Regions from separate parts of the Longimicrobium terrae genome, predicted to be linked through region 1. Evidence: riboswitches for the same ligand, from Rfam matches in the RefSeq annotation. Region 1 holds a riboswitch; the other holds the start of a gene.

Region 1 (8,908 bases):
GCGGAGGTCGTGCAGCAGAAGCGGACGGAAACTATGCGTCTACGCGTTCTGCCGCCAATCCCCCGGCGAGTACGGCGTCGCTGGACGACGACGGCCCCGGCGAGAAGATCTCGCCGGGGCCGTCGTGCTTGCTCCGTCCGGTGCCGGGTCAGCGGCTCAGGCCACGCACGGCGAGGAATAGGTGTTGGGGCGCTCGATGGGGCGTGTCTGCGTGTTGTACAGGATCGATGCCGCGTACACGCCGTCGGCCCCTACCATGCCGGCCGGATCGCCGAACTCCGGCTGCATGACCGTCGTTTCCACTTCCAGCTTTTCCAGATCCAGATTCATCCGCATGGTGTCCTCCTGGTTCAGTGTGGTGAATCGTGTCGTTATAGGATAGGGAAAAGACGGGTGGATTGTCAATCCCGGTCGGCTCGGTTTTCGGGCCGCCGCGCATTGCGAAGCACCGCTTATCACCCTGAGAACCTGTGCCTCGTTTATCCGCCGGCACCCTCGGGATACCTTTCGCGACAACGAGGTGCGGGCGATCGGCCCGGCCCCGGGCGTGCTGTACGGGATGTGCACCGTTGCGGCGCATCCGGTACGCGGCGGCACATCATCAACGGCGGGAGACGTACGATGGAGATCAAGCGAGCGGGCTCACAGCCGTCCGCAAAGGGACCGGCGGACTGGTTCACGGGGACGGTGCGCATCGATCCGCTGTTCGCGGCCAGCGAACCGGCGCGGGCGGCGGGCAACGCCGTCACCTTCGAGCCCGGGGCGCGCACGGCATGGCACACGCATCCGCTGGGGCAGACGCTGGTCGTCACGGCGGGGTGCGGGCTGGCCCAGCGCGAGGGCGGTCCGGTGGAGGAAATCCGCCCCGGTGACGTCGTACAGTTTGCGCCGGGCGAAAAGCACTGGCACGGCGCGGCCGCCACCACGGCCATGACGCACATCGCCATTCAGGAAGCGCTGGACGGCAGGGCGGTGGAGTGGATGGAGCACGTCAGCGATGACGAGTACGGGGCCGGACCGGGCTCCCGGTGACGTCTTTCGATCGAACCCGCAACACGGAATCAGACATGCTGAACACCCGCACCCTGGGCACGCAGGGGCTGAACGTATCCGCCCTCGGCCTCGGACTGATGGGGATGAGCCAGGCGTACGGCACCGCCGAGGAGCGCGACGAAGCCGAATCCATCGCCACCATCCACCGATCCATCGAACTCGGCTGCACCTTTCTGGACACGGCTGAGGCGTACGGGCCGTGGAAGAACGAGGAACTGCTGGGCCGCGCGCTGCGGGAACTGCCGGGCTCGCGCGACAGGGTGGTGATCGCCACCAAGTTCGGCTTCCGGTTCGATGAACGGAACGCCATCGCCGGTGTCGACAGCCGGCCGGAGCACGTGCGCGAGGTGGTGGAAGGCTCGCTGCGGCGGCTGGGGACGGACTACATCGACCTTCTCTACCAGCACCGTGTGGATCCCGCGGTCCCCATCGAGGACGTGGTGGGGACGATGGGCGAGCTGGTCCGCGAGGGAAAGGTGCGCTTTCTGGGGCTGTCCGAGGCGGGCGAGGGGACCATCCGCCGCGCGCACGCGGTGCACCCCATCTCCGCGCTGCAGAGCGAATACTCGCTCTGGGAGCGCAACCTGGAGCCGCGCATCATCCCGCTGCTGCGCGAGTTGGGGATTGGGCTGGTGCCGTTCGCGCCGCTGGGCCGCGGCTTTCTGACGGGCGCCGTCAAGCGCGCGGAAGAGTATCTGCCGAGCGACTTTCGGCACAACGATCCGCGCTACCAAGGCGAAAACTTCGAGGCCAACGTGCGCGCCGCCTCCGCCGTCCGCGAGGTGGCGGCAAACAAGGGCGTGACGGCGGGGCAGATCGCCCTCGCGTGGCTGCTGCACAAGGGGCCGGACATCGCGCCCATCCCCGGCACCAAGCGCCGCGCGTACCTGGAGGAGAACGTGGCCGCCGCGGACGTGTCGCTCTCCGCGGACGAGATGGCGGCGCTGGATGCCGCGCTCGCGCCGGATAAGGTGTCGGGCCCGCGCTACAACGAGCGCCAGGCGGCCATGGTGGACCGGTGATCGGGACTGTGCGCGCGCGGGCATTGCGCGTGCGGTGGTCGCGGCCGGCAATCGAAGCTTTGTTCAATCACCCGCGCGCCTGATCTGATCACATGCCAGCCAACATCGGCTACGCCACCAAGGGACCCAGGAAGCCCCTTCGCCCGTATGCGTTCGACCGCAACCCCGTGGGGCCGCAGGACGTACGCATCCAGATCAGGTTCTGCGGGGTGTGCCGTTCCGACATCCACCAGGCGCGCGACGAGTGGGGCGGACCGCTGGCCACCCACTACCCCTGGATGCCCGGCCACGAGATCGTGGGCATCGTGGCGGAAGTGGGCGGCGAGGTGCGCGCGCACGCCGTGGGTGACCGCGTGGGCGTGGGCTGCATGATCTACTGGGGCGCCGAGGACCAGCGTGGCAAGCCGGACGAGCAGTACCAGAACCCGCCCGCCGTCTTTACCTACAACGCGGTGGACGAAAAGACGGGCGAGATCACCTTCGGCGGCTACTCCGACGAGATCGTGGTGAACGAGCACTTCGTGCTGCGCATTCCCGACGCGATCCCGCTGGAAAAGGCGGCGCCCATCCTGTGCGCGGGCGTGACCACCTGGTCTCCGCTGCGGCACTGGGAGATCGGCGCCGGACATGTCGTGGGCGTGGCGGGAATCGGTGGCCTGGGGCACATGGCCGTGCAGCTTGCCAAGGCGCGCGGGGCGCAGAAGGTGGTGGCGCTCACCACGACGGCGGACAAGCGGGACGAGGCGCTGCGGCTGGGCGCGGACGAGGTGGTGGTGATGAGCGAGAAGGAGCAGGTGGAGGCGCACGCCGCGTCGTTCGACTTCATCCTTTCCACCATCCCCGAAGCGTTCGACATGAAGCCGTATCTGTCGATGGTGAAGCACGATGGCACGCTGGTCACGGTCGGAACGCTGGTCCCTACGCCAAAGGAAGCCATCGACCTGGCCGCGGTCAGCATGACGCGCGTCCGCATCGCGGGATCGATGATCGGCAGCATCGCCGAAACGCAGGAGGTGCTGGACTTCTGCGCCGAGCACGGCATCGCGTCCGACGTGCAGGTGATCCCCATCGACCAGATCAACGAGGCGTTCGAGCAGGTGGTGGCGAAGGAAGCCCGCTTCCGGTACGTCATCGACAACTCCACTCTTCCCAGCAAGGACCAGTGATGGCGGATTCCGATTCGCGGCCGCGTGTCATCTGCCACATGATGACGTCGGTGGACGGGCGCATCGTGGTGGATGGATGGCCGATTTCGCCGGAGGAGCGGCGGCATTACGAGCAGGTGCACGCCAGCTACGACGCGGACGGGTGGATCTGCGGCCGCGTGACGATGGAGCCGTTCGCCGGCGGCCTGCGGTCCGATGCCGAGGTCGCGCGCGAGCACCCGGGTGGCGGCGCGAGGGACGATTTCCGCGCGCCGGGCGAGTTCGATTCGTTCGTGTTCGCCGTCGACGCGAGCGGGCGGCTGGCGTGGGAGTCCGGCGACATCGAGGGCGATCACGTGGTCGCCATCCTGACAGAGCGCGTGTCGGACGAGTACCTGGCGTTTCTGCGGGAGCGCGGTGTGTCGTACCTGCTCGCCGGCGCGGCGGAGGTGGATCTGCCACTCGCGCTGCGGAAGATCGCGTCCGGCTTCGGGGTGCAGACGCTGATGCTGGAGGGCGGCGGGCGGATCAACGGCGGGATGCTGCGCGCGGGGCTGATCGATGAGGTGAGCCTGCTGCTGGCGCCGGTGGTGGACGGGCGCATGGGCACGCCCGCCCTCTTTGACGACGATGAGGATTGCACGCCGTACCGCCTGTCGCTGGAGGGCGTCGAGCAGCGCGAAGGCGGCTTCCTCTGGCTCCGCTACCGCGTCTCGTAGCGCGCGGCCACGCGACGAAAACGGCCGGAGAGCACCCGCTCTCCGGCCGTTCTGTCTTGTTCCTGAATCATCGTTTAGAAACGCTCTCTCGTCACACTTCCCGCCACATCCCCAGGTCACGCCCCTCCACCTGGCATCCTGAGCGAAGCGCCTCCCCAGACTTTCCGCCACCCCGAGCCATGGCGCGAAGTAGAAGGATCTTGCCACGGCGGATGCGGATCGCGCGGCAGGTGGGGAATCGGTTCAGACTCGCACCAACGTGCTCGTGGCCGGCGATGTGGCAAGATCCTTCGACTCGCTGCAAATGACCGTGCAGCCGAAAGTTCGGCATGGCCGCTCGCTCAGGATGACATACCCTGGGGCGTTAGCCACTGGCGGCGCGCCAGGTAATCCCGAGAAACCACAGCGCCACTTGGCGCATCAGCGCCTGATTCCGCGCCCGCCGCCCCCGGCGTCTGTTGAGGCACCGGGCTGCGCTGCCCAAGCGCCTGAATCCGCGAATTCCGCGGGCCTCTTCCGCCCGTCCGCGAACGCACAATCGAGGCGCTTGACAGGACAGGTGGTGCTCGTCTATACTCAGACCACAAGATATAGTGGTCTGGTCGCACTCCTCGCGGAGTGCGTGAAAAGGGAACCCGGTGCGAATCCGGGGCGGCCCCGCCGCTGTGAGGGAGGACGACGGAGAGCATATACGCCACTGCGGGCAACCGCGGGAAGGCGCTCTCCCGAGGATGAATCCCGAGCCAGAAGACCTGCCAGAGCACGGAGCCCGTAGTGTCCCTCGTGGGAAGGGGAACGGGAAAGAAGCGTCCCGGCAGGAAGGGGTGACGCGGCCGCCGCATCCATACGGGTGCGGAGCGCCGCCGTCCTCTCCGTCACGCCGGGCCGCATCGGGCTCCGGGCGCACTGCGCCTGGGGCCTTTGTGTTTTCCGCCATCCGCGCACCCGCCGCGAGGGCGGGGGCACGCCCGCGCACCGTTCCCACAGGGGAGACCGCCACCCCGTTCAGGAGCCGCGACCGTGACCGACCTCGTTCTGCCCTTCGCCCCGCCCGCGCCCGGCACTCCCGCCGGCTCCCCGACAAGCTTTACGCACGTTCAGAAACGCGACGGACGGCTGGTTCCGTACGATCGCGACCGCATTGCGCACGCCGTGGAAATGGCGTTCCGCGCCGAGGCCGGCGTACCCTATCCCGACGCGCTCGACTCGGAAATCGACGACGCGGTGGAGCGCGTGACCACCGGCGCCGAGGCCGCGCTCGCCATCGAAGCGGCGGGCGGCGAGCGCATCGGCATTGAAAGCATCCAGGACGAAGTGGAGCGGCAGCTGATGGCGGGCGGCCACTTTTCCGTCGCGCGGCGCTTTATCGTCTATCGCGAGGCGCGGGCGCGCGGCCGGGCGGAGCGGCGCATCCGCATTCGCGAGGCGGACGGGCGCGAGTCGGTGCTGGACCGCGCCGTTCTGCGCTCCGCCATCACCGAAGCCGCCACCGGGCTGGGTCCTTCCGTCGACGTGGAGGGCGTGTACCGCGACATGGTGGCGGGCCTGTACGACGGCGTGTCGCGCGAGGAGATCGGCAGGGCGGGGGTGATGGCGGCCCGCGCGCGGACGGAGCGCGAGCCGGAGTACGCGTACCTGGCCGCGCGGCTGCTGCTGACGCAGGTGTACGCCGAGGCGCTGGGCGCGCCCGTGGCCCTGCACGACATGGAGCGGCTGTACGGCGCCCGCTTTGGCGCGTACCTGCGCCGCGGCGTGGACGCCGGGCTGCTGAACCCGGCGCTGCTGGAGTTTGACGTGCCGTGCTTGGCGGGCGAACTGCGGGCGGAGCGCGACCGCGCCTTTGCCTTCATGGGCGTGCAGACGCTGTACGACCGCTACCTGCTGCACGACGCCGACACCCGCTTCGAGCTGCCGCAGTGGTTCTGGATGCGCGTCGCCATGGGCCTCGCGCTGGCGGAAAAGGCGGCGGAGCGGACGGAGCGCGCCATCGAATTCTACGGCGTGCTGTCCACCTTCCGCTTCTGTTCATCCACCCCCACGCTGTTCAACGCCGGCACGCGGCATCCGCAGCTTTCGTCGTGCTTTCTTACCAGCGTGCAGGACGACCTGGGCGACATCTTCAAGGCCATCCGCGACGACGCCCTGCTCAGCAAGTGGAGTGGCGGGCTGGGCAACGACTGGACGCCGGTGCGCGCGCTGGGCTCGCGCATCCGCGGGACCAACGGCCGCAGCCAGGGCGTGATCCCCTTCCTCAAGGTGGCCAACGACACCGCCGTGGCGGTCAACCAGGGCGGCAAACGGCAGGGCGCCATCTGCGCCTACCTGGAAACGTGGCACCTGGACCTGGAAGAGTTCCTGGAACTGCGCAAGAACACGGGGGATGACCGGCGCCGTACGCACGACATGCACACGGCGCACTGGATTCCCGACCTGTTCATGAAGCGCGTGCGCGAAGACGGGCCGTGGACGCTCTTCAGCCCCAGCGACACGCCGGACCTGCACGACCTGTACGGCGCCGCCTTCGACACCCGCTACGCCGAGTACGAGCGGATGGCGGATGACGGGCGGATTGTGCTGCACAAGCGGGTGCGCGCGTCCGAGCTGTGGCGGAAGATGCTTTCCATGCTGTTCGAAACGGGGCATCCCTGGCTGACGTGGAAGGACCCGTCCAACGTGCGCTCGCCGCAGGACCACGCCGGCGTCGTCCACAACTCCAACCTGTGCACCGAGATCCTGCTCAACACCAGCCGGGACGAGGCGGCGGTGTGCAACCTGGGCAGCATCAACCTGGCCGCGCACACCGGGCCCGGGGGGCTGAACGCGGAGCGACTTGCCGCCACCGTTCGGACTGCCGTGCGCATGCTGGACAACGTGATCGACATCAACCTCTACCCCATTCCCGAGGCGGAGGCGGCCAACCTGCGCCACCGTCCCGTCGGCCTGGGGATCATGGGATTCCAGGACGCGCTGCACCGCCTGGGCCTCTCCTACGCGTCCGACGAAGCCGTGGAGTTCGCGGACGAGAGCATGGAACTGGTGTCGTGGCACGCCATCCTGGGCTCGGCGGAGCTGGCGGCGGAACGCGGGGCGTACGCGAGCTACGCGGGCAGCAAGTGGGACCGCGGGCTGCTCCCCATCGACACCATCGATCTGCTGCAGGCGGAGCGCGGGCTTCCGGTGGACGTGGCGCGCGGCGGGCGGCTGGACTGGACGCCGGTGCGCAACGCGGTGGCCGCGCACGGGATGCGCAACAGCAACATGCTGGCGATCGCGCCGACGGCGACGATCAGCAACATCTGCGACGTCGCGCAGTCCATCGAGCCCACGTACAAGAACCTGTACGCCAAGAGCAACCTGTCCGGCGACTTTACGGTCATCAACCGCCACCTGGTGGACGATCTGCGCGCGCTGGGATTGTGGGACGCGGAGATGGTGGAGGACCTGAAGTACCACGACGGCTCGGTGCAGGAGATCGCCCGCGTACCACAGGAACTGCGCGACCGCTACCGCACCGCGTTCGAGATCGACGCCGAGTGGCTGATCCGCTGCGCCGCGCGCCGGCAGAAGTGGATCGACATGGCGCAGTCGCTGAACCTGTACCTGGACCGGCCCAGCGGCCGCCGCCTGAGCGAGATGTACATGCTGGCGTGGGAATGCGGCCTCAAGACCACGTACTACCTGCGCACGGTGGGCGCGGGCGGCGTGGAGGCCAGCACGGTGGACGTGAACCGGCGCGGACTTCAGCCCCGGTGGATGAAGTCCGTCAGCGCCTCGTCCGACGTGCGCGTGGAGCGGGGAAGCGACCCGGCGCCGCTGCCGGCGGAGGCGTGCAGCCTGGATGGGGATTGCGAAGCGTGCCAGTGAGGGAATAGGGAATAGGGGATAGGGAATAGGAACGGCGGGATTTCCATGGATCGGCAGAGACTGCAACCGGTTGCGCGACCGAGCCGCCGAAAACCGCCGCCCTTGAACCTTTGATCTTTCGCACTCACGCACTAACGCACCCAGCACTCACGCACTTCCAGACCCGTCCAATGACCGAAAAACGCCTGATCAACGCCGACGTCGTGGACGTCAACCAGCTCATGCCGCTCAAGTACCATTGGGCGTGGGAGCACTACCTGAACGGAAACCGCAACCACTGGCAGCCGCAGGAAGTGCCGATGGGGCGCGACGTTGCGACGTGGAAGGGCGGCGACCTGAGCCCCGCCGAACGGCGGGTGATCCTGCGCAACCTGGGCTTCTTCTCGACGGCGGAAAGCCTGGTGGCCAACAACATCGTGCTTGCCATCTTCCGCCACGTCACCAACCCGGAATGCCGGCAATACCTGCTGCGGCAGGCGTTTGAAGAAGCCATTCACACGCACTGCTTTCACTACATCGTCGAAAGCCTGGGGCTGGACGGGGAAGAAATCTTTACCATGCACCGCGAGGTGAACACAATCGCGGGCAAGGACGAGTTCGACATGGCGCTCACGGCGGAGCTCATGGACTCGGATTTCAACACGCAGACGGTGGAGGGCGCGCAGAAGTTCGTGGAGAACCTGGTGGGCTTCTACGTGATCATGGAGGGAATCTTCTTCTACTCCGGCTTCGCGATGATGCTTTCCTTTCACCGCCAGAACCGGATGACGGGAATCGGCCAGCAGTTTCAGTACATTCTGCGCGACGAAAGCACGCACCTGAACTTTGGCATCGACCTCATCAACGGCATCGTGGCGGAAAATCCGCGGGTGTGGACGCCGGAACTGCGCGCACGTTTGTCCGCCAAGATCGAGCGCGCGGTGGAACTGGAGATCGCGTACGCGGAAGACTGCCTGCCGCACGGGATCCTGGGATTGAACGCCGGCCTGTTCCGCGACTACGTGCAGCACATTGCCGACCGGCGGCTGGAAAGGATCGGCCTGCCCGTACGCTACGGCTCGCCCAACCCGTTTCCGTGGATGAGCGAGGCCATCGACCTCAAAAA
Region 2 (8,908 bases), on a different contig from region 1:
TCCATCCATGCTCCGCTCCGCAGGCCGCCTCGCCAGACACGCCCTCCGCCGCTTCGGCATCGACGTGGCGCGGTACGAGCCCGTTCCGCCGCACCTGCGCCGGCGCGCGCGGCTGCTCTCCCGCTTTGCGCCATCGGTGGTGCTGGACGTGGGCGCCAACTCGGGCATCTACGGGCGCGAACTGCGGGCGTGCGGCTACGCGGGGCGCATCGTCTCGTTCGAGCCGCTCCCCTCCGCGTTCGAGGCGCTGTCCGGCGTGGCCGCGGCAGACGGCGCGTGGGAGGCACACCCCGTCGCGCTGAGCAGCACCGAGGGGGAGCGCACGCTGTTCCGCTCCGGCAATTCGTGGAGCAGTTCGCTTCACGACATGGACGAGCGGCATCTGCGCGTCGCGCCCGATTCGGCGTACGTCGGCGCCGAGGCGGTGAAGACGATCACGCTGGACTCCCTGTTCGGCCGGCTGGTGCGGCCCGGCGAGCGCGCGTGGCTCAAGATCGACACGCAGGGGCACGAGGACGCGGTGCTGGCCGGAGCCGCTGCCTCGCTTCCGCGCATCGAGACGGTGGAGATCGAGATGTCGCTGCTGCCGCTGTACGCCGGGCAGGTTCTGTTTCCCGAGCTGTACGCGTGGCTGACGGACGCCGGGTTCACCTGCCTGGATCTGCAGCCCAATCTGCTCGATCCGCAATCGGAGGAACTGCTGGCGGTGGATGGCATCTTTCGCCGCGCGGACGGCGGAACGCGGGCCGGCTGAGGTTCGCGCGGGCGATCATCCCACGATTGCGGTCGTTTGATCTCGGTCATTCAGGGTGTGGCGCACATCCGATCCGCGCGGATCGGGCGGCTTCTGGACGGGGATCGCACGCGGGATGGGGTCGGTTCCGGGTGCAGCCGTGGTGGTTCGCGACTTGCCCGAGCGCGGGGCCAACCCTGACCCGGACGAGAACCGATGTTTCAGCGAATTGCCTCGTGGACGCTTGTGGCGGCGGTGGCCGCCGGCTGTTCGCACGCCGCGCCGCCTCCGCCGCCCATGCCCTCCGCGGGCGGCCCGTCGTGGCCCGTCGCGCCGGCGCGTCTGACGCTGGCGCCCACCGCCACGCTGGACCCCGCGCTGGTGCCGCCGCTTCCGCACACGCGGATGGAGGCGCACGCGCAGGGGTTCGCCATCCCGGAATCCGTCATCCACGATCCGGAGCAGGACATCTACTTTGTTTCCAACATCAACGGCCGCAACGCCGATCGCGACAACAACGGCTTTCTGAGCCGCATGCGGCCGGACGGCACGGTGGAGACGCGCGAGTGGGTGGCCGGTGGCCGCAACGGTGTGACGCTGAACGCGCCCAAGGGGATGGCGATCGTGGGCGACACGCTGTGGGTGGCGGACATCGACGCGGTGCGCGGCTTTGACCGGCGCACGGGGGCCGCGCTGGCCACCATCGACCTGCGCGCGCAAGGCGCCGTGTTCCTGAACGACCTGGCCGAGGGGCCGGACGGCGTGTACGCCACCGACACCGGAACGCGCTACGACGAGCGCGGCGTACCCATTCCCGACGGCGGCCGCATTTACCGGCTGGCGGGCGGCGCGGCTTCGGTGGTGACGGCGGACCCGCTGATGCAGGGACCCAACGGGATCGCATACGACCGCCGGAACCGGCGGATGATCGTGGTATCGTACGGCGGCACGCGCATTCTGTCGCTCCAGAACGGCGTGGTGCGGCAGGTGGCGACGGGGCCGGGGCAGTTTGACGGCGTGGCGGTGCTGGATGACGGCACCATCCTCGTTTCCAGCCAGGCGACGAGCGCCATCCACCGCTACGACGATGATGGCGATGGCGGCGCCAAGGCCATCGACAACATCATGGGCGTGGGCGACATCTCGGTGGATGCGCGGCGCGGGCGCCTGCTGCTGGCGCGCCTGAACCAGAACCGCGTGGAAGCGCACCTGCTGCCGCGGTAAGGTTCGCCAGCGGTTGATGGTCGGAGGAGCATGGAGATGAGGCCGGCGGAACGCGAGTTCCGCCGGTTTTTTCGTCGGGGCGGCGGGCTCCACGGGCGGCCCCCACCCGGGCTCGTACTACTCGCCCACCCTCCCCCGCGAGAGCGAATGAATCCGCCGCTCAAACCGCGGGAACCCCCGACACGGAGCCCACAGGCGCCGTTCGGGGCTTCAACTGCATGCGGCGATTCGACATACCAGCAGGGCGGTCACAGTCCGCGCAGGCGGACATCGTGTTCGAGGCGGTTTCAACCGCCGGGCGAAGATCCGCGATCCACGCGAAAGTATCCACCGCGCCGATCTGGGGTGTGCTCCCTCTCCCACATCCGTTCGTGGGAGAGGGTCGTCGTGCGCAGCACGCGGGGTGAGGGCCACAGCCGGCGGACGGGCACCGCACCGTCCGCCGCACCGAATCCCGGCCCCGAATCCCCTTCCCCGCCCCGGCGGAAGGCCGGAAACAGAAACGCTCCCCATCCTCGGCATCGAGGGCGGGGAGCGTTCGCGTCTGGCGGAAAAAGATCAGCGCGCGCCCGTGTACGAGACGCGGTAGATCACACCGTAGTCGTCATCCGTAAAAAGCAGCGATCCGTCTCGCGCCACCGCCAGGCCGGCGATGCGCGCGGTGTAGTGTCGTCCATCCGCCGTCAGAAAACGGGTGGCGAAGTCCTCGATGGCGGCCGGCTGGCCATTCTGAAAGCGGATGCGCACCAGCTTGTAGCCGCTGAACTCGCGCCGGTTCCACGAGCCGCGCAGCGTGGCGAACGCGTCGCCCCGGTACTCCGCGGGGAACTGCGTGCCCGTGTAGAACTTCATCTGGATGGGCGAGCTGTGCGCCGTGTAGGTGAGCACCGGCGCCGCCGTGCGCGGGCAGAGCTCCTCCTTGCGGCTCCCCATGGGTTCCGTGGCCAGATAGTCGTCGGGGACGCGGTTGGCGTAGCAGTGCGGCCAGCCGTAGTCCGTGGCCACCTGAATACGGTTGATTTCGTCCGGGGGGCTGTCGTCGCCGCGCCAGTCGCTGCCCATGTCCGAGCCCCACATCTCGCGCGTCTGGGGATGGAAGCCGAATCCCACGGTGTTGCGCAGGCCGCGCGCAAACACGCCGCGCTCCGTTCCGTCCGGCCTGGCACGGACGATGGTGGCGTGCTCCTGGTTGGTCTCGTTGCACGCGTTGCAGGAGCTGCCGATGGAGATGTACATCATCCCGTCCGGCCCGAACTCGATGGTACGGTTGGGGTGCTGGCCGCCGTCGGGAAGGTCGTTGATGATGACCTTCATGGGCTCCAGCGTCCCGTCGGCGCGGATGTCGGCGGACTGCACCTCGCGCACGGAGGCCACGTACAGCTTGCCGCCGTGCAGCGCCAGGCCATGCGCCATGAGAATGTCGCGCGCCACCTGGCGGCGCTCGTCGGCGCGGCCGTCGCCGTCGCGGTCGCGCAGCATCCACACGTCGCTGCTGTCCCGGCGGCTGACGTACACCGTGCCGTCTTCCGCCACCGCCAGCATGCGCGGGTTGCCGACGTTGGCGGCGAACACGTTCACCGTGAAGCCGGCTGGCACGCGCAGTCCGCGCGCGATCTCGTCGGGGTTGATCCGCGGCAGGCGGCCGGGCGTGTTGCGCACCCCGGACATCTCCACCTGCTTGGCCGGCGTGTTGTTCTGGGCCTGCGCGCCGGTCGCCGCGACCAGTGCGGCAAGGGAGCCCAGCAGGATGTTGCGTTTCATGGATGTGCGGGCCGGGGTTGCGCGGTGCCGGCATGCGCGGGCGGTGGCGCGGACCGTATGAGGTCGCGCCTTCACGCACAGGAGTGCCGGTCGATGTGTTTTCCGGAGCGCGGCGCAACGCAGAAACCATGCACGGCGGCGTGCAGCGGAACGGGCCAGCGCCTGCGGTGATGGCGGGTTTGCAGAGGATGGTGGATGGTGTGAGGTGCGGATCTGCGCTGGACGCCGGGACCACGGCACACGATGCCGTCGCGGGCCCTCACCCCGCGCGCTGCGCGCGACGACCCTCTCCCACGAACAGATGTGGGAGAGGGAGCACACCCCAGCCCGGCGCGGAAGAGAGATCGGATGGTGCGGCGGGGTTCTGTCCGGCGGTTGAAACCGCGCCTCGAAACACACGAAGTCCGCCTCCGCGGCCTGTGGCCGCCCGGCTGGTATGTGGAATCGCGGCATGCAGTTGAAGCCCCGAACGGCGCCTGTGGGCGACGTGTCGGGCTTCCCGCTGTGTGAGCGGCGGATTTATCCGCTCTCGCGGGGGAGGGGTGGGCGAGTAGTACGAGCCCGGGTGGGGGTCACCGGCGACCCCCCGCCCGTGCCGGATCACGATCCGCACGGATGGTGGCGGGAAGGAGGATGGACGAAGCCTGTGCATCTCCCTGCGCGGCCGCACGTTGGCGCCGCAACACTTTACATCCCGTGCACGCGGGACTAGCTTCCCCCGCACATAAGCACGGAGGGCCTCACGGAAGCCGGTGAAAATCCGGCGCGGCCCCGCCACTGTAAGAGGCCCGGCAACCCATCGCCGGCCCGGCCCCGCTCACACGCGCCACTGGGTTCACCCCCGGGAAGGCGAGCGGGGACCGCCTCGAGCCAGGAGACGCGGCCCTCTCTGCTCCCGCACATGCAAACCCCTCGCGGGAGGGGAGCGGGGTCCGCGTATCCGCCGGCCGGGGCACATCCGTGTGCACCCTTCCGGCGCCGTCCGCGCCCGTTCCTCCCGCGATTCGCTTCGGGAAGGACGGGCGTTTTGTCGTTCATCCACCGGTTCGCCCCGGTCCTGCTCCTCGTCCTTGCCGCCGCGTGCGGGAATGAGGATCGCGCCGCGCCCGCCGCCGCGCCGTCCGCCATCGCCGTGGTGGACGACGCGGGCGACACGGTGCGCCTTGCCGCGCCCGCCCGCCGCATCGTCTCGCTCGCGCCGAACGCGACGGAAACGCTGGTGGCCATCGGCGCGCTGGGGCACCTGGCCGGCCGCTCGGACTACGACGTGGACGTGGGCGTGGACTCCGTTCCGTCCGTGGGCGGCGCGCTGGACCCCAGCCTGGAGCGGCTGATCGCGCTGCGGCCGGACCTGGTGATCGGGTGGAACTCGGCCGGGCCCAACCCCACGCGCGACCGCATGCGCGAGATGGGCATTCCCTTCTTTGCCGTGCGCACGACGGACACGGCGGACGTGTACCGCATCATCGGCGCGATGGGCCAGGTGACGGGACGCGCGGCGGCGGCGGATTCCGTGCGTGCCTCCGTCCGCGCGCAGATCGACGAAGTGCACCGTTCCGTCGCCGGCCTGCCGGTGCGCTCCGCCTTTTTCGTCATCGGCGACGAGCCGCTGATGACGGCGGGGCCCGGGACCTTTACGTACGAGCTGCTGGAAGCCGCGGGCGGGCGCAGCATCTTTCCCGACGCCACCGGCCAGCCGCAGTACGTGTCGATGGAGGAACTGGTGAAGCGCCAGCCGGAGATCGTCCTCCTCCCGGTCGACGGTGACGGGCCGGCCAGGGTGCGCGAACTGTCCGCGCGCCCGGGATGGCGGGATCTGAACGCGTTCCGCACCGGCGCCGTGCGCACGCTTCCGGTGATGGAGGTCAACCGCATGGGGCCGGGAATCGCCGTCACCGCGCGCATGTTCCGCGACGCCCTGCATCCGGAGCTGGCGGGAAAGTGAAGCCCGCCCTTCGCCTCGCCGTGCTGGCCGCGCTGCTCGCGTGCGCGCTGCTGCTGAGCGTGCGCCTGGGCGCGGTGCGGCTGGGCGTGGACGAGGTGGTGGGCGCGCTGCGCGGCACGGGCGACCCCACCACCATCGCCATCGTGCGGCGGCTGCGGGTGCCGCGCTCCGTGCTCGCGGCGCTGGTGGGCGCGGGGCTGGCGGCCAGCGGGGCGACGTTCCAGGCGCTGCTGCGCAATCCGCTGGCGGAGCCGTACGTGCTGGGCGTGTCCGGCGGCGCGGCGGTGGGCGCGGTGTTCGCCATCGTCCTGGGCGCGTCGGCGGCGAGCGGAACGGTGGCGCTGGCGGCGTTCGGCGGCGCGGTGATCGCCATCCTCCTGGTCCTGCGGCTGGCGGCGTCCATCGGGCGAACGCTGGATACGCGCATCCTCCTGCTTTCCGGCGTGGTGGTGGGCGCGTTCTTCAACGCCTGCATCCTGCTGGCCCTCACCTTCGCCGACACGGAGTCGTTCCGCGCCGCGCTGTTCTGGATGATGGGGAGCTTTGGCGGCGCCACGTGGCGGGAAATCGGCCTCCTTGCCCTCGCCGGCGGCCCGGCGCTGCTGATCCTGATCGGCCTGGCGCGGCCGCTGAACCTGCTGGCCGTCGGGGAGGAAACGGCGGCCTACCTGGGCGTGCGCACGGAGCGGGTGAAGGTGATCGCGTACGGCGCGGCTTCGCTGTTGACGGCGGCTTCGGTGAGTGTGAGCGGGGTGATCGGCTTCGTGGGGCTCATCATCCCCCACGTGGTGCGGACGATGTGGGGCGGCGACCACCGCTTTCTCCTCCCCGCGTCCATCCTGCTCGGCGCCACGTTCCTCGTCCTGGCGGACGTGGTGGCGCGCACGGCCACCGCGCCCACGGAGCTGCCCATCGGCGTCATCACCGCCTTCATCGGCGCGCCGTTCTTTCTGTGGATTCTGCGCAGGAGGCCGGCGTGAGCGGGTGGAACTGCGAGGGCGTCACCTATCGCTATCCCGAGGCGGACCGGCCGGCGCTGCGCGATCTTTCCGTCCACATCCCCGCGGACGCCTGCACGGCGGTGCTGGGGCCGAACGGGTCGGGAAAGAGCACGCTGCTGCGCATCCTGCTGGGCATCCACCGTCCCTCCGCCGGCGAGGTGACGTTCGGCGGGCGGCCGGTGGCGGCGTGGGGGCGCGAGGCGATGGCGCGCGAAGTCGGCGTCGTGCCGCAGGGCGAAGAGGCGGCGTTCCCGCTTTCCGTCCGCGAACTCGTGGCGATGGGCCGCTACCCGCACCTGGGCGCGTGGCGGCGGGAAGGGGATGCCGATCGACGCGCGGTGGAAGAGGCGATGCGCCGCTGCGACGTATCCTCCCTCGCCGCGCGTCCCGTGTCGACGCTGTCGGGAGGGGAGCGGCAGCGGGCGCGGGTGGCGCGCGCGCTGGCGCAGGAGGCGCCCACGCTGGCGCTGGACGAGCCCACCGCCGCGCTCGACATCGCCCACGAGATGGCGATCTTTGAACTGCTGCGCGACCTGGGGCACGGCGGACGGACGGTTCTGCTCGTCACCCACAACCTGAACCTGGCCGCGCGCTACGCCGACCACCTCATCCTGCTGGCGGACGGGCAGCTGGCCGCGTCCGGGCCGCCGGCGCAGGTGCTGACGCGCGCCACGGTGGAGCGCGTGTACGGCTGGCCGGTGGAAATCGCCGCGCACCCCGGCCCCGGGCCGGACACCGGCGCGCCCCAGGTGGTCGCGCTCGCGGGCGAGCAGTGCGTGCGGATGGAGCACGGCGCGGAGCGGGTGGATGCGGCGTAGCTGGCTGCTTCTGATCGGGATGATGGTCATCGTCCCCCTCCGCCTGAGCGCCCAGCGGCCGGGCGAGGTGGCGGGAACGGTGACGGAGCGCGGCGGCGACCCCGTCGACCGGGCGATCGTGGAGATCGTGGAACTGGGGTTGCGGACATCGACCGACGCGGCGGGGCGTTTTCGCCTGCGCGGCGTGGATCCGGGCCCGCAACGGCTGCGCGTCACGCGGACGGGATACGTGCCGTCCAGCGCGGAGGTGGAGGCGCGCAACGGCGGGGAGGTGTGGATCGCCATCACCCTGGCCCCCGCGCCGGTGCGGCTGCAGACGGTGCGCGCCACGGCGGCCGCGGCCGACCCGCTGGCGGACGGAACGCGCATCGGGCGCGCGGAGATCCAGACGTCCGGCGCCCGCAGCGCGGCGGAAATCGTGGAGCGCGTGCCCGGCGTGGTGGTCCGCGGCACCGGCGCGACCGGCGCGCGGACGGTGAGCATCCGCGGCAGCGGCGCCGACGCGGTGCTGGTGCTGGTGGACGGCGTGGCGCTCAACGATCCGGTGACGGGCGAAGCGGACCTCAGCGGCATCCCCGCGCAGTCCATCGAAAGCGTGACCGTGCTCCCCGGCGCCCGCTCGGCGCGCTACGGGCCGCGGGCGGAGGGCGGCGTGGTCCTCATCCAGACGCGGACGGGCGAAACGTCGCGCGCGGTGGAGCTTGCCGCGGGGACGCTGGGGGAACGCGGTGTCCGCGCGGAGTGGGGTGAAACGTTGGGGAGGTGGTCGGTGCAGGCGGGCGGCGGCGCGCGGGAAATGTCCGGCCGCTTCGACTACGCGCGCGACGTGAACGATCCCACCGTCGTCCGGCGGACCAACGCGGACCTGGGGGAGGCCAGCCTGTTCGGCGCGGCGGGCGGGCGCGTGGCCGGCGGCGACCTGCGGCTGCGCGGCGGATGGGAGTGGCTGGACCGCGGGCTGCCCGGCGTGGGGCACACGCCCTCGCTGCACGCGCGGGAAGAGATGTCGCGCGGGCGCGCCTCCGCCGCGTGGAGCCGCGGACCGACGCAGGCCGTGCTTTCCGCAGCCGTGCAGCGCATTCACTTCGCGGACCCGGCGCCCCCGTTCGGCATCCCGTATGACGACACCACGCGGGCGCGCACGCTCAACGCGCGGGTGGAATCGTCGCGAACGGTCCGCGGCGGGCCGGTGCGCGTGTGGGGCGGCGGGGCGGAGGGGCAGCTGCAGCGCATCACCGCGCCGCTTTCGGACGAGGCGCCGCGGACGCTGGCGGGGCTGGGCGTGTTCGGGCATGCGGGGACGGACCTGCGGCTGCTGGGCCGGCCGGCCACGGTGGAGGCGGAGGGGCGCGTGGACCGCGACGGGGTGACCGGCGGATGGTACGGCAGCCGCGGGCTGACGCTGGCGGTGGACCTGTCCGCCGTG

The links. Region 1 has a riboswitch for cobalamin ahead of HNQ61_RS19550 (ribonucleoside-diphosphate reductase subunit alpha). Riboswitches for the same ligand answer to the same signal wherever they lie in the genome.
Region 2: linked by a shared signal. The riboswitch ahead of HNQ61_RS28280 (ABC transporter substrate-binding protein) and the one ahead of HNQ61_RS19550 (ribonucleoside-diphosphate reductase subunit alpha) in region 1 are both predicted to bind cobalamin.

The regions. Positions count from the first base shown of each region.
Region 1 is NZ_JACHIA010000014.1:108,683-117,590, forward strand. It holds gene HNQ61_RS19525 (hypothetical protein) at 157-336, opposite strand; gene HNQ61_RS19530 ((R)-mandelonitrile lyase) at 622-1,032, shown strand; gene HNQ61_RS19535 (aldo/keto reductase) at 1,068-2,075, shown strand; gene HNQ61_RS19540 (NAD(P)-dependent alcohol dehydrogenase) at 2,168-3,241, shown strand; gene HNQ61_RS19545 (dihydrofolate reductase family protein) at 3,241-3,939, shown strand; cobalamin riboswitch at 4,522-4,713, shown strand; gene HNQ61_RS19550 (ribonucleoside-diphosphate reductase subunit alpha) at 4,975-7,803, shown strand; gene HNQ61_RS19555 (ribonucleotide-diphosphate reductase subunit beta) at 7,974-8,908, shown strand, end outside.
Region 2 is NZ_JACHIA010000005.1:72,391-81,298, reverse strand. It holds gene HNQ61_RS10495 (FkbM family methyltransferase) at 8-754, shown strand; gene HNQ61_RS10490 (SMP-30/gluconolactonase/LRE family protein) at 950-1,957, shown strand; gene HNQ61_RS10485 (PQQ-dependent sugar dehydrogenase) at 2,516-3,718, opposite strand; cobalamin riboswitch at 4,463-4,597, shown strand; gene HNQ61_RS28280 (ABC transporter substrate-binding protein) at 4,746-5,663, shown strand; gene HNQ61_RS10480 (iron chelate uptake ABC transporter family permease subunit) at 5,660-6,643, shown strand; gene HNQ61_RS10475 (ATP-binding cassette domain-containing protein) at 6,640-7,482, shown strand; gene HNQ61_RS10470 (TonB-dependent receptor) at 7,472-8,908, shown strand, end outside.